One region of the Agrobacterium sp. GW821-FHT14E08 genome, then DNA from elsewhere that is predicted to be linked to it. Evidence: predicted binding sites of a transcription regulator. Region 1 holds the regulator's gene; the other holds the start of a gene.
The links. Region 1 encodes PhoB, which activates phosphate uptake and scavenging genes when phosphate is short. Its sites were predicted from a motif close to TGTCATNNANCTGTCAT; they were not measured.
Positions count from the first base shown of each region.

Region 1 (7,118 bases):
ATTCCGGTAACGCTCGTCAACCGCTACTGGCACATCACCGACCAGAATGGACAGGTGGACGAGGTTTACGGCCCCGGCGTCGTCGGCGAGCAGCCACAGCTGAACCCCGGCGACAGCTACGAATACTCATCCGGCTGCCCGCTGGATACGCCGTCCGGCCTGATGTTCGGCCATTATGAAATGGAAACGGACAAGGGCGAGGTGTTCAATGTCACCATACCCGCGTTTTCGCTTGATTCACCTGGCCTGTTGCGGGTTCTGAACTGAAGCAGGCGCATCCGCGCGAAGCTGCGCATTCAAAAGCGCAGCCTCGCCAGTCAAACCGCTTCAGGCGTTTTCAAACTCGCTGACATCGTAGCGATAGGTCGTGGAGCAGAACTCGCAGGTCACGGCAATCGCGCCGTCTTCCTCACTCGCCTCGATCTCCTCGGCTGTGAAGCCGGAGAGAACGCCCTTGATCTTTTCCCGCGAGCAGCTGCAGCGGTCGAAAATGACCTGCGGATCATAGATGCGCACGCCATTCTCATGGAAAAGCCTGTAAAGCAGGCGCTCCACCGGCACCTGCGGGTCGGTCAGCTCATCGGTATCCACCGTGTTCAGCAGCGTTACCGCCTCGGTCCAGGCATCGTCTTCCGCCACTTCGGAACCACCCTCGTCACCGTCACCTCCATGGAGATCGCGCAGACGGAGGCGCTCGGGCGCCTGGGGCAGGAATTGGGCAATCACGCCGCCTGCACGCCAGCCGTGGCGCGGCTTGCCTTCGCCGTCACGGTCGAAGAACTCGGCGACACCGAGGCGCACGCGGGTTGGAAGCTGTTCGGACTGACGGAAATAAACCCCGGCAATTTCCTCCAGCGACGAGCCGTCCAGTGGCACGATACCCTGATAGGGCTGCATTCCCGCGCCCTGATCGATGGTGAAGGCCAGAATACCGGTGCCGAGCAATTGTTCGGGAGATGTCGCTCCCGCCGCAATCGCCTCTGCCAGCCGCTCCTCATCGAAGCGGGCATAGGCGCGCATGCTTTCTGGCGCGGTGAAATCCGCCACGAGAAGATCGACCGGGCCATCGCCCTTGGTCTGAACGGTCAGCTTGCCGGAGAATTTCAGGGAGGTGCCGATCAGCGCCGTCAGCACCGTCGCTTCCGCGAGAAGGCGGGCGACCACGGCAGGATAATCATGCCTTTCGAGAATGGCATTCAACAGCGGGCCGACCTGCACGGCGCGGCCGCGCACATCCAGACCTTCGACCTGAAAGGGTACGACCTTGTCGTCGCCAGCAAAATCGAGATCGTCCAGTTCAACCGTTACATCTGCCATATCATAACTCCCTGGCGCAGCCGTTGCGCCGCTACCGTCCAAAAGTCCGGCTTTTTAAATGTGCTTTTTCCGCTTGTCGCACAGAGATCCGGGAAGCGAAACCGCCTCCGGGGAAAATCGTGCAAATCGTGATTGTGGCCCGCCAGCGAAAAACCGACGAGCCTGTTCGAAGTCCCACAGATGGTAACGTGCGCGGCCAAGTTCAAGAACCCTTCCTGACCCGCCGGGCTGGAAGGGTAAAAGCCGTCAGATGACGCCCATGCACCACGCGATGATGGACTTCTGCGCGTGCAACCGGTTTTCCGCCTCATCGAAGACCACCGATTGCGGGCCATCGATCACGCCATCCGTCACTTCCTCACCGCGATGTGCCGGCAGGCAATGCATGAACACCGCATCTTTATCGGCTTTCGCCATCAGGGCTTCATTGACCTGATAGGGCTGGAAAATATTGTGGCCGCGCGCCTTGTGCTCCTGGTTCATCGACACCCAGGTATCGGTAACGACGCAATCCGCTCCCGCCACTGCCTTGTCGGCATCGTGGTACAGCGCGATCTCGCCGCCATTGTTGCGCGCCCAGTTCAGGAACTTGTCATGCGGTTCGGACCCCATCGGCACCGCCATCGCCATGCGATAGCCAAAACGGGCGGAGCCTTCCACGAAGGAATGCAGCACATTGTTGCCGTCGCCCGTCCAGGCTATGGTCTTGCCCTTGACCGGGCCGCGATGTTCCTCGAACGTCAATATATCCGCCATGATCTGGCAGGGATGGGTGTCGTCCGTCAGACCGTTGATGACCGGCACGGTGGCGTGTTCGGCAAGCTCGAGCAGGCGCGAATGATCTGTCGTGCGGATCATGATGGCGTCGACATAACGCGACAAAACCTTGGCCGTATCGCCAATTGTTTCGGCGCGGCCGAGCTGCATTTCCGTGCCCGACAGGAAAAGGGTCTCGCCGCCGAGCTGGCGCATGCCGACATCGAAGGAGACGCGGGTGCGGGTGGACGGCTTTTCGAAGATCATCGCCAGCATCTTGCCGGCGAGCGGCTTTGCCGCCGTGCCGGTTTTGGTGGCAATCTTGCGCGTGCGCGCATCATCAAGAATTGTCCGCAAGTCCTCCGACCCGACGGCCGAGAGGTCCAGAAAATGTTTTGGTGAAACCATGCTGATCTGTCCCATGCTTGCGAGCCCCTGAACAGAGGCCCGCCCTTGATTTACTCAGGCGATTTTCGCCTGTTTCGCTGTCAGGGAGGCGGCGGCCGCATCGACACGCGCAAGACCCTCGCGGGCCTCTTCCGCCGTGGTGACGAGCGGCGGCAGAAGGCGGATGACATTGTCGCCCGCAGGCACGCCAAGCAGATGTTCGGCGCGCATGGCCTGCAGCAGATCGCCCGAAGGAACCTTCGCCTTGATGCCCAGAAGCAGGCCTTCGCCACGAATTTCCTCGATCACGTCAGGATAACGATCCTTGAGCGAAGCGAGGCCCTGGCGGAAAACCAACGCGACATCACGGACCTTTTCGAGAAAACCGTCGGCTAGAACGACATCCAGCACGGCATTGCCGACCGCCATGGCCAGCGGATTGCCGCCATAGGTGGTGCCGTGTACGCCCGCCGTCATGCCGGAAGCGGCATCCGCCGTTGCAAGGCATGCGCCAAGCGGGAAACCGCCGCCAATACCCTTGGCGACTGCCATGATATCGGGCGCAACACCGGTCTGCTCATAGGCAAAGAGCTTGCCCGTGCGGCCGACGCCCGTCTGGACCTCATCGAAAATCAGGAGCAGGCCGTGCTCGTCGCACAGGCTACGCAGGAGTTGCAGGAATTCCTTGCTGGGCGCGCGGATACCGCCCTCGCCCTGGATGGGCTCGATCAGAAGTGCGGCCGTCTCGGCCGTGATGGCTGCCTTCAGGGCATCGACATCGCCGAACGGCACCTGATCGAAACCTTCGACCTTGGGACCGAAACCTTCGAGATATTTCTGCTGGCCGCCGGCGGCGATCGTCGCAAGCGTGCGGCCATGGAACGCGCCTTCGAAGGTCACGATACGGAACTTTTCCGGATGCCCCTTCGAATAGTGATAACGGCGCGCGGTCTTGATTGCACATTCCAGTGCTTCCGCGCCGGAATTGGTGAAGAACACCTTGTCTGCGAAAGTCGCTTCCGTCAGGCGCCTGGCGAGTTTTTCCTGTCCCGGCACTTCATAGAGGTTCGAGACGTGCCAGACCTTCTCGGCCTGCGTCTTGATCGCATCCACAAGGTGCGGATGGGCATGGCCCAGCGAGTTGACGGCGACACCGGCCGCAAAATCGAGATATCGTTCGCCGCTTTCCGTGAACAGCCAGACGCCCTCACCGCGCTCAAAGCGCAGGGGGGCTCTGGAAAACGTATCAAACAATGGCGCGGCGGCTTCGGCCATGGCTGTATCACTCCTTGCGCAGATGCGCTGTCAACGGTTGTCAATAGGCTTCAAGGGTTATCCCTCGCCTGAAAATCAAAAATGCCGCCTCGCGGCGGCAGGGGCACTATTGTCACTTCGTTTGCCGATGTCAACAAAAGTCCGCGTTTCCCGGGCTTCTCAAGCCCTAGTAGGTGGCGGCCGGCGAGCCCCAAGGTGTTGCCTTTCAGACTCAACTCGCCAGCAAGTTGGGGAAAACCGGAAAATCGATTCCAGATGATTCCCCCGACTCTTGCCACGGAGTCTGCGTGGCACTAGGTTAATCGCTAATTACTAGACTGCATTGCGGCGGAACTAGTCACCAAAAATCCGGCGGAAACCACGCTTGCGGCACGCCCGCGAGACGGAGAAGGATTCTGCCGAAAATACACGCGACAAGCGGAGAAGCGGCATGAACTGGACAGACGAGCGAGTCGAAAAACTCAAGAAATTGTGGTCCGAGGGGCTTAGCGCCAGCCAGATTGCAGCGCAGCTGGGCGGTGTCAGCCGCAATGCCGTAATCGGCAAGGTCCATCGTCTCAACCTGCCGGGACGCGTCAAGGCTGGCGGTCCGGTCACTTCGGCGCGTTCCGCGCCCAAGCGCACCGCTGCACCTGCCCCGCGCACGACGACTTTCGCAGGCCGCGTCAACGCAGCCCCGGCGCGGGTTCTCACCCGTTCGAACGCGGCAACGGCGCTGCATGAGGAGATTGACATCGAGACCGCACAGGTTCTCGATTACGTTCCTTCCAAAAACGTTGTCACGCCGATTTCCCGTCGCCTGACGCTGACGGAACTGACCGAGCGCACCTGCAAGTGGCCGGTTGGCGATCCGCTGAAGGACGACTTCCATTTCTGCGGTTGTGAAGCGCTGGAATCCTCGCCCTATTGCAAGTTCCATGCGAAGCTCGCCTATCAGCCGGTAAGCGAGCGCCGCAAGGCTTGAGTGTTGCGGCACGTTATCAGCACTCAAAAACTACGGGCCTTCGGGCCCGTTTTTTTATGGCAAAACCCAAGGTGGTTCCGACTTGGAGCACGTTTTGTTCAAGAAGCGTTGCCAATCCTTGCTCTTGCGCGCTCTGCGAACTTACAGCTGCAACGCGCCCTTGCTGCAAATGCTCTGAATTCGTCCGCGGCATGCCGCGTCCTTTTTCATGCATGTCAGGTTTCACCACTTAATCCGGACTTCAACGGACCATCTGCCGCCCTTCTAAAAAGGACGAGGGCGCCCTGTTTGCGGAAAGTTCAAAATCGAAAGGCCCGACACCATTCCGGTTTCGGGCCTTCTGATTTCTGCGTAATCCGAATGAAACTACAGGTTTCAGTTCCGCTCAGGCTTCCATCGAATATCCGGCACCACGCACGGTGCGGATGACATCCTGCATATGGGAGAAATTCAGGGCCTTGCGCAGGCGTCCGACATGCACGTCGACGGTGCGCTCATCGACATAGATATCGTGACCCCAGACGCCATCCAGCAATTGTGAACGGGAGAAGACCCTGCCCGGCGATGTCATCAAAAACTCAAGCAGGCGGAATTCCGTCGGGCCGAGGCGCACTTCGCGGCTTTTGCGGTGAACGCGATGAGTCTCGCGATCCAGTTCGATATCACCACATTTCAGCACCGACGAGAGAACCTCGGGACGGGCCCGGCGCAGCATGGCCTTGACGCGGGCCATGAGTTCCGGGGTCGAGAACGGCTTGACGACATAGTCATCGGCGCCGGTGGCAAGACCACGAACCCGCTCGCTTTCCTCACCGCGCGCCGTCAGCATGATGATGGGCAGGCGCTCGGTTTCCGGCCGCATTCTCAAACGACGGCAGAGTTCGATACCGGATACGCCGGGCAGCATCCAGTCCAGGATGAGAAGATCCGGAATACGCTCCTGCAGCCTGATTTCCGCCTCATCGCCACGGGGTATCGTGTCGACGTCGTATCCCTCAGCCTCGAGATTGTAACGAAGCAGGACGCTCAGCGCTTCCTCGTCTTCCACAACTGCAATCTTGGGCACCATATACTGAACTCCGCAAGCTTCTGCCTGTCTGTTACTCGGTCACCGAACCGAGAGTGTTGGAACTGTCGTCCTTCGGACGTTCGCCCTCCGGCTGGCTGCCGGTGGTCATGTAGTAGATCGTTTCAGCGATATTCGTGGCATGGTCGCCGATACGCTCGATGTTCTTGGCGCAGAACAGGAGATGCGTGCAGGTGGTGATGTTGCGCGGATCTTCCATCATGTAGGTCAGAAGCTCACGGAAGAGCGACGTGTACATGGCGTCGATTTCCTCATCGCGCTCGCGAATGGCATTGGCCTTCTCGGCGGAACGCGTGGAATAGACGTCGAGGACTTCCTTGAGCTGCACCAGCGCCAGTTCCGATAGATGCTCGATACCGCGCGCGAGCTTGCGCGGCACGCCGGTTCCGGCAACCGCGATGACGCGCTTGGCCGTGTTCTTGCCGAGATCGCCGACGCGTTCGAGATCTGCGGCGATACGCAGGGTGCCGATGATCTCGCGAAGGTCTGCCGCCATCGGCTGACGCCTGGCGATGGTGACGATGGCTTTGTCGCCGATTTCGCGTTCGGCGTGGTCGAGAATTGTATCGTCGGAAATGACCTTCTGCGCGAGTGCGGCATCGGAATTGACAAGCGCGCGCACGGCATCGCCGCACATCTGCTCGGCAAGACCGCCCATTTCGGCGATACGGCGCGTCAGAAACTTCAATTCGTCGTCATAGGCCGACAGGATATGCGAATGGGTCGTTGTCTGTGTCACGGTCTAGTCCTCCGGCTTGGCCTGCATGCGCGGACCCGGAAGCGGGCACGGCAGAGGCACCAGTCTTGTTCGGTTTCGATAAAGCGCCGGCCGGGATCAGCCGAAACGGCCCATGATGTAATCCTGCGTGCGCTGGTCATCCGGATTGGTGAACATCTTGTCCGTTTCGTTTTCCTCAACAAGATGACCAAGATGGAACATGGCCGTGCGCTGGGAAACACGCGCCGCCTGCTGCATGGAGTGGGTGACGATGACGATCGTGTAATTGGTGCGCAACTCGTGGATCAGCTCCTCAACCTTCGCTGTCGCGATCGGATCGAGCGCCGAGCAAGGTTCATCCATCAGGATGACTTCCGGGCTGACGGCAACCGCGCGGGCAATGCACAGACGCTGCTGCTGACCGCCGGAAAGACCCGTGCCGGATTCGTGAAGACGATCCTTCACCTCATTCCACAGGCCGGCCTTCTGCAGGCTGTGTTCGACGATCTGGTCCATATCTGCCTTGTTACGAGCAAGACCATGGATGCGCGGACCGTAGGAGATGTTCTCGTAAATCGACTTCGGAAACGGGTTCGGCTTCTGGAACACCATGC
Region 1 covers NZ_JBXAPJ010000002.1:465,172-472,289, forward strand. The annotation lists gene apaG (Co2+/Mg2+ efflux facilitator ApaG/CorD) at 1-267, shown strand, start outside; gene AC1ROR_RS10985 (Hsp33 family molecular chaperone) at 328-1,317, opposite strand; gene argF (ornithine carbamoyltransferase) at 1,564-2,481, opposite strand; gene AC1ROR_RS10995 (aspartate aminotransferase family protein) at 2,536-3,735, opposite strand; gene AC1ROR_RS11000 (GcrA family cell cycle regulator) at 4,166-4,699, shown strand; gene phoB (phosphate regulon transcriptional regulator PhoB) at 5,085-5,768, opposite strand; gene phoU (phosphate signaling complex protein PhoU) at 5,800-6,525, opposite strand; gene pstB (phosphate ABC transporter ATP-binding protein PstB) at 6,622-7,118, opposite strand, start outside.

Region 2 (7,118 bases), on a different contig from region 1:
GATGAAGCCGGAGCGCCAGACGAAACGGTTCAGCTGGTCGAGATAGGCTTCGAAATCGGTGATCGGCCGGGCGGCGACGCCGCTTGCGGCAGCGGCGCGGGCAACCGCCGGGGCGATGCGCAGGATAAGGCGCGGATCGAAGGGCGAAGGGATGAGGTAGTTCGGGCCGAAGATCGGGGTTTCACCGCTATAGGCTTTTGCCGCGACTTCGGAGACTTCCTCACGTGCGAGTTCGGCGATGGCCTGAACGGCGGCCATCTTCATTTCCTCGTTGATCGTGGTTGCGCCGCAATCCAGCGCGCCGCGGAAGATATAGGGGAAGCAGAGAACGTTGTTGACTTGGTTCGGGAAATCCGAACGGCCGGTGCAGATCATCGCATCCGGTCGGGCCGCACGCGCCGCTTCCGGCATGATTTCCGGATTGGGGTTGGCAAGCGCGAGGATCAGCGGGTTTTCCGCCATGCGCTCCAGCAGTTCCGGCTTCAGCACGCCAGCGGCGGAAAGGCCAAGGAAGACGTCGGCGCCGTCGATGGTTTCGGCCAGGACGCGCTTGTCGGTCTTCTGGGCGTAAACTTCCTTCCACTCGTCCATCAGCGTGTTGCGGCCGTCATAAACGAGGCCTTCAATGTCGTGGACCCAGATGTTTTCTTTCTTCGCGCCCATGGCGACGAGCAGGTTGAGGCAGGCAAGGGCTGCCGCACCTGCACCCGAGGCGACGATTTTGACGCCCGAGAGCGATTTTCCGGCGAGTTCCAGCGCATTGGTGACGGCGGCGGCGACGATGATCGCGGTGCCGTGCTGGTCATCGTGGAAGACCGGAATGTTCATCTTTTCGCGCAGCTGGCGTTCCACCTCGAAACATTCCGGCGCCTTGATGTCCTCAAGGTTGATGCCGCCGAAGGTGGGCTCCAGCGCTGCGATGGTGGAGACCATGTCGTTGATGCCGGGAGCATCGATCTCGATGTCGAAAACATCGATGCCGGCGAATTTCTTGAAGAGGACGGCCTTGCCCTCCATGACAGGCTTGGAGGCAAGCGGGCCGATGTTGCCAAGGCCGAGAACCGCCGTGCCGTTGGAAATGACGGCGACGAGGTTGGCGCGGGCGGTATAGTCCGCCGCCATCTCGGGATTCTCATGGATGGCGAGGCAGGGTGCGGCGACGCCAGGCGAATAGGCCAGCGCCAGATCGCGCTGGTTGCCGAGCGGCTTGGTGGCCTGGATTTCCAGCTTGCCGGGGCGCGGATAGCGGTGGAAAAAGAGCGCCTGTTCCTCGATGTCGGCCTTTGCCGTGTTGGCGGGCGTGTTGTTCTTATCGTGAGAGGTCATTTTCCACCGTCATGTCTAATTGCGTCTGGTGGCCCTGAATACAACAAACTTCCCCGCGGTACAGCCGTTATTTGCCCCCCGCCCATGCAAATGCGCGCATGGCCTATTCGCGTTTTCGTGAAGCCATTCGTCATATTCCATACAAAAACCCGTCTCTGTCATGTTGCTGAAACACGAGTCTGGTTCTGAGAGGTAAGAAAGCCGCAGGGACGCAACCGAACAGGGGGATGAAATCCGTGGCCGGTCAAATCGAAACCAGACAGTTCAGAACGCTTTTCATTTCGGATGTCCATCTTGGGTCCAAGGCGGCCAAGACGGATTATCTGCTCGACTTCCTGAAATATCACGAGGCCGAGACGATCATTCTCGTCGGCGACATCGTCGACGGCTGGCGCCTGCGCCGCAGCTGGTACTGGCCGCAGGGCTGCAACGACGTGGTGCAGAAGCTGCTGCGCAAGGCCCGCAAGGGAACGCGCATCGTTTATATTCCCGGCAATCATGACGAATTCCTGCGGGAATTTCCGGGCATGCATTTCGGCGGCATCGAAGTGGCCGAGCGCATGATCCATGAGGCCGCCGACGGCAAGAAATATCTGGTCATCCATGGCGACGAGTTCGATGTGGTGGTGCGCAATGCCCGCCTGCTCGCCTATCTCGGCGACTGGGCCTATGACGCGGCGATCGCCATCAACATCGCTATTGCCGCCGTGCGCCGCCGCATCGGCCTGCCTTACTGGTCGTTTTCGGCCTGGGCCAAGCTGCAGGTCAAACACGCCGTCAACTTCATCGGCGAATTCCAGCGCGTGGTGGCTGACGAGGCACGGCGCAACAATGTCGATGGCGTCATCTGTGGACACATTCACCATGCTGTCATGGAAGACATGGACGGCATCCGCTACATCAACACTGGGGACTGGGTGGAAAGCTGCACGGCGATCGCGGAAAATGCCGATGGCAGCTTCGAGCTGATCACCTGGATGCAGACGAGCGACGTTACCGCTGAACATGCTTCGGATGAAATGGAACCGGTGAATATTCCGGGGCTGATTGGGAAGCACGCGGCATAATTGAAGCAAGCCAGCTTTCGCGACGATGCGTTTCGTTGGGGGATGCGCCGGCGGGTTGGCTAATGGCATAAAGGTGATGGGGTGACTTCGCTATTGGTGCCGGCATACATTGGGATAGCTTGCTTTTGTCATCCTCGGGCTTGACCCGAGGACCTACAAACCCGTGCAATGGATCCTCGGGTCAAGCCCGAGGATGACGGTGAAGAGGTTTAGATTACCGTTTGTTTTTCGTGAAAGCGAGCGCGGATGGAATTACGGCGCGCAGTCGTGTCATTCGTAGCCCGCGCGAGAGCGGCGCCCCAATTTCCAGCAGGCCGGATAAATCAGCGACCCTTTAGAGGCATGCCCCAGTTCCTTCATGCGAGGCGAGCGCGTGCCCCTTGTGTCTTCTCCCCGCCGGGGAGAAGTCCGCGGCAGCGGGATGAGGGGGCGAGATCTCCGTATACCGCTAGCGTTGCCCCCTCATCCGACCCTTCGGGCCACCTTCTCCCCGGCGGGGAGAAGAAACAAGCGGCGAGGTTGCGCCTTATCGTTTTTCTCTGCCTTCAATATCCACGACTTAACCCCACAGTTCCGGCCGCGCCGGATAAACCAGCGAACCCTCATAAACCAGCCCCGGCTCACGATCCTCGGCCAGCAGCAGCGGTCCGTCGAGATCGGCAAAGGCTGTACCCTGCGCCGCCAGCACCGCAGGCGCCATGCCGAGCGAGGTGCCGAGCATGCAGCCGACCATGATGGTGAAGCCTAGCCGTTCCGCTTCCGCCTTCATGACGAGCGCTTCGGTCAGGCCGCCGGTCTTGTCGAGCTTGATGTTGATCGCATCGTAACGGTCGCGCAGGGCGGCGAGGTCCTTCGTGGAATGCACGCTTTCATCGGCGCAGATCAGCACCGGATGGTCGATGCGGGCGAGGATGTCATCCTTGCCGGCGGGTAGCGGCTGCTCGATCAGCGATATCTTCAGCTCTGCCGCAAGTCTCAGATAATATTCGATATTATAATCATTCCAGCCCTCATTGGCGTCGATGATGATGCGCGCTTCGGGTGCGGCGGCGCGCACGGCCCTTAGACGCGCTTCGTCATCCGCCGTGCCGGTCTTGATCTTCAGCAGCGGACGGCCTGCGTTTTCCGCCGTCTTTGCGGCCATGGTCTCGGGATCGGCAAGCGAGATGGTGTAGGCGGTGACAAGCGGCTTTGCCGCCTGTCCGAGGATGCGCTCGGCAACGGTTTTGCCGCTGATCTTGGCTTCGAGGTCCCACAGCGCGCAATCCACCGCATTGCGGGCAGCGCCGGGTTGCATCGTCTGCTGCAGTTCCTGCCGTGTCACGCCGCCGGCGATCTGCTGCGCCATCGCCTCGATATCGGCGATGACGCCGTCGATGCTTTCGCCATAACGCGGATAGGGCACACATTCGCCAATGCCGGTAAAGGAACCATCGCGGATGGTGCACGTTACGACATCCGCATGCGTGCGGGTGCCGCGTGAAATGGTGAAGCTGCCGGCGACGGGAAAACGTTCTGTTGTGGCTTGAAGGTAACGGGGCATGTTTTTTCACTTCCGATTGGGCGGCAAAAGACACATGACGCCAAATTTATCACGAATTGTCAGCCGTCACTGTGGCCTGCCGGAGGCCAAAACGTTATGAAACCTTTAAGAATCTCGTGACGGCTGCACTCGCTCGGAGCATTATGCAAGAACAGGACACACGGCAACAGGCGAACCCGGCCGCAATCACCGAAGACGACAGCGTCTCCGGCGGCGGCTTGCGTTTTGTCATGAGCGGTTCCTGGCGCAACAGCAATCTCTCCGGAATTTTTGAAAGCCTCGACCGGATCGAAAAAAGCAAATCCGGCGGCGCCGTCGAGATCGATCTTTCCGCCGTCGAAGCCATCGACACGACAGGTGCGTGGATCATCCAGCGCCTGCGCAGGGACCTTGAGGCGAACGGCGCGACCGTCACGCTCTCCGGCAACGACCGGATCGAGGACGTCATCGGTCAATTGCCCGATAAGGCAGAGATGCAGGGCGAGCCGGTTGCGAAGCCCGGACTGGTGGAGCGCATCTTCGCGCCGATCGGCCAGGCCGTGATCCAGAACGGCGCGGATTTCCTGGCGGGCATGTATATTCTCGGCTCGGCCGTTCGCGGCGCGCAGATGAAGCTCGGGCGCGGGCGCGGCGTCTCGCCGGCGGCAATCGTCAACCAGATCGACCATATGGGCGTGCGCGCCGTGCCGATCATCATGCTGATGTCGTTCCTGATCGGCGCGATCATCGCCCAGCAGGGCGCGTTCCAGCTGCGTTATTTCGGCGCGGAAGTCTTCGTTGTCGATCTGGTCGGCATTCTGCAATTGCGCGAAATCGGCGTTCTCCTGACCGCGATCATGATCGCCGGCCGTTCCGGCAGCGCGATCACGGCGGAAATCGGCTCGATGAAGATGCGCGAGGAAATCGACGCGCTGAAGGTGATCGGTCTCAACCCTGTCGGTGTGCTGGTGTTTCCGCGGCTGGTGGCGTTGACCATCGCGTTACCGCTCTTGACCATTCTTGCCAACTTCGCAGCGCTTTTTGGTGCTGCCATCGTGGCATTGCTTTATTCCGGCATCACTTTCGAGGTGTTCCTGTCGCGCCTGCATGGCGCTGTCGAGGAATCGACCATTGCGGCGGGTATGATCAAGGCGCCGTTCATGGCGCTCATCATCGGCATCGTCGCGGCGGTGGAGGGCATGAAAGTGGGCGGTTCGGCGGAATCGCTCGGTCAGCACGTCACCTCCTCGGTGGTGAAGTCGATCTTCGTCGTCATTCTGGTGGATGGTCTTTTCGCCATCTTCTACGCAGCCATCGATTTTTAGGGAGGGCGCGTTGGAGAAACTGGACCAGAAACCGCAGGAGACCAGAACCGGGAAAGACGGGCGCGAGGTGGTGCTTTCCGTCGAGGGCGTGACCGTCGGTTTCAATGGCCGCAACGTGCTCGAAAATCTCGATCTCGATGTCTATCGCGGCGAAATCCTCGGCTTTATCGGTCCCTCCGGCGCGGGCAAATCCGTGTTGATGCGGGCGATCTTGCGGCTCCTGCCGCGGCAGGCGGGCGCAATCCGCATTCTCGGCACCGATTACGACAAGGCGAGCGAAGACGACCGCATGATGCTTGACCAGCGGCTTGGCGTGCTGTTCCAGCAGGGCGCGCTGTTTTCCGGCCTGACGGTGAAGGAAAACATCCAGCTGCCGATGCGGGAATATCTTGACCTGCCGAAAAAGCTGATGGACGAGCTTGCCTATCTGAAGATCGAGATGGTGGGGCTGAAGCCCGATGCGGGTGACAAGTATCCATCCGAGCTTTCCGGCGGCATGATCAAGCGCGCGGCGCTTGCCCGGGCGCTGTCGCTCGATCCTGACCTCGTCTTCCTCGATGAGCCGACGTCCGGCCTCGATCCCATCGGGGCGGCGGAATTTGATATGCTGATCGCGCGCTTGCGTGATTCGCTCGGCCTGACCGTCTATATGGTGACGCACGACCTCGACAGCCTGTTCTCCGTCTGTGACCGCATTGCGGTGCTGGGCCAGAAGAAGGTGCTGGTGGAAGGGACATTGCAGGACATGTTCGCCTGCGACGACCCGTGGGTGCAGTCCTATTTCCGCGGCAAACGGGCGCGCTCTGTCGTTCTTCCGGACGGCAGACACGAAAATCCGGTGGAGTAACAAGAAGCATGGAAACCAAGGCGAACTACACCATAGTCGGAATTTTCACGCTGATCGTGATCGCCGCCGCATTCGGCTTCGTTTACTGGATGGCGGAATTCGGTCGTGGTGGCCCGACGGCCCAGCTTGTCGTGCGTATTCCCGGCTCCGCGAACGGTCTTTCCGTCGGTTCTCCCGTGCGCTTCAACGGCATTCCGGTCGGCACCGTGCGCGGTCTTGCCATTGACCGCGATGATCCGGCCTATTCCATCGCCTTTACCGAAGTGCAGGCCGATGCCCCGGTTTTCCCGTCCACCCGCGCCGTGCTTGAAATTCAGGGCCTGACGGGTGCTGCCTATATCGAGCTTTCCGGCGGTAACAAGGATGGCGAGCGCATTCTGCAGAAGGCTGTCGAAAGCGGCGTTCCGGCCGAGCTGACGGCCGATCTTTCCAGCGTCACCAACCTGCTCGCCACGGCGGATAAAATACTGAAACGCGCCGATGGCGCCATCGGCGAATTGCAGGGTTTCGTGCAGGATGCGCGTGGCCCGCTGACGCAGACGGTGCGCAATGCCGAGAAATTCTCTGACGCGCTGGCGGCCAATTCCGACGGCATCAAGAATTTCATCGCCAGCCTCAGTTCCCTTTCCACCACCGTGCAGTCGGTCTCGGTGCGTCTCGATGGCACGCTGACGGCCATCGAGGATCTGGTGAAGGCCGTGGATGCCGGCAAGATCGATTCCATCCTGTCGAATGTCGACAAGGTGACGAAGGATGTTGCTTCCGCTTCCAGTGATATTCAGGGCATCATGGAGACCGTGCAGAGCACGGCGCGCAATTTCGAGGCGGCGAGCACAGAGGTGCAGACCGTGGTGAAGCGCGCGGATGAGCTTCTGGCCTCCGTCGATCCCGCCAAGGTCAGCACCGTGGTGGGCGATGTTTCCGCGGCGACCGCCGATGCGCGTGACGCCGTGGCGAATTTCAAGCGGATCGCTGACGATGTCGGCGCCCGCCGTGCCGATATCGACCAGGCGGTTTCCGACTTCACCGAC
Region 2 covers NZ_JBXAPJ010000001.1:1,124,588-1,131,705, reverse strand. The annotation lists gene AC1ROR_RS05585 (NADP-dependent malic enzyme) at 1-1,326, opposite strand, end outside; gene AC1ROR_RS05580 (UDP-2,3-diacylglucosamine diphosphatase) at 1,554-2,393, shown strand; gene dgcA (N-acetyl-D-Glu racemase DgcA) at 2,953-3,936, opposite strand; gene AC1ROR_RS05570 (ABC transporter permease) at 4,080-5,240, shown strand; gene AC1ROR_RS05565 (ABC transporter ATP-binding protein) at 5,251-6,087, shown strand; gene AC1ROR_RS05560 (MlaD family protein) at 6,096-7,118, shown strand, end outside.
Region 2: the regulator PhoB is predicted to act here: its motif matches at 1,483-1,499, upstream of AC1ROR_RS05580 (UDP-2,3-diacylglucosamine diphosphatase).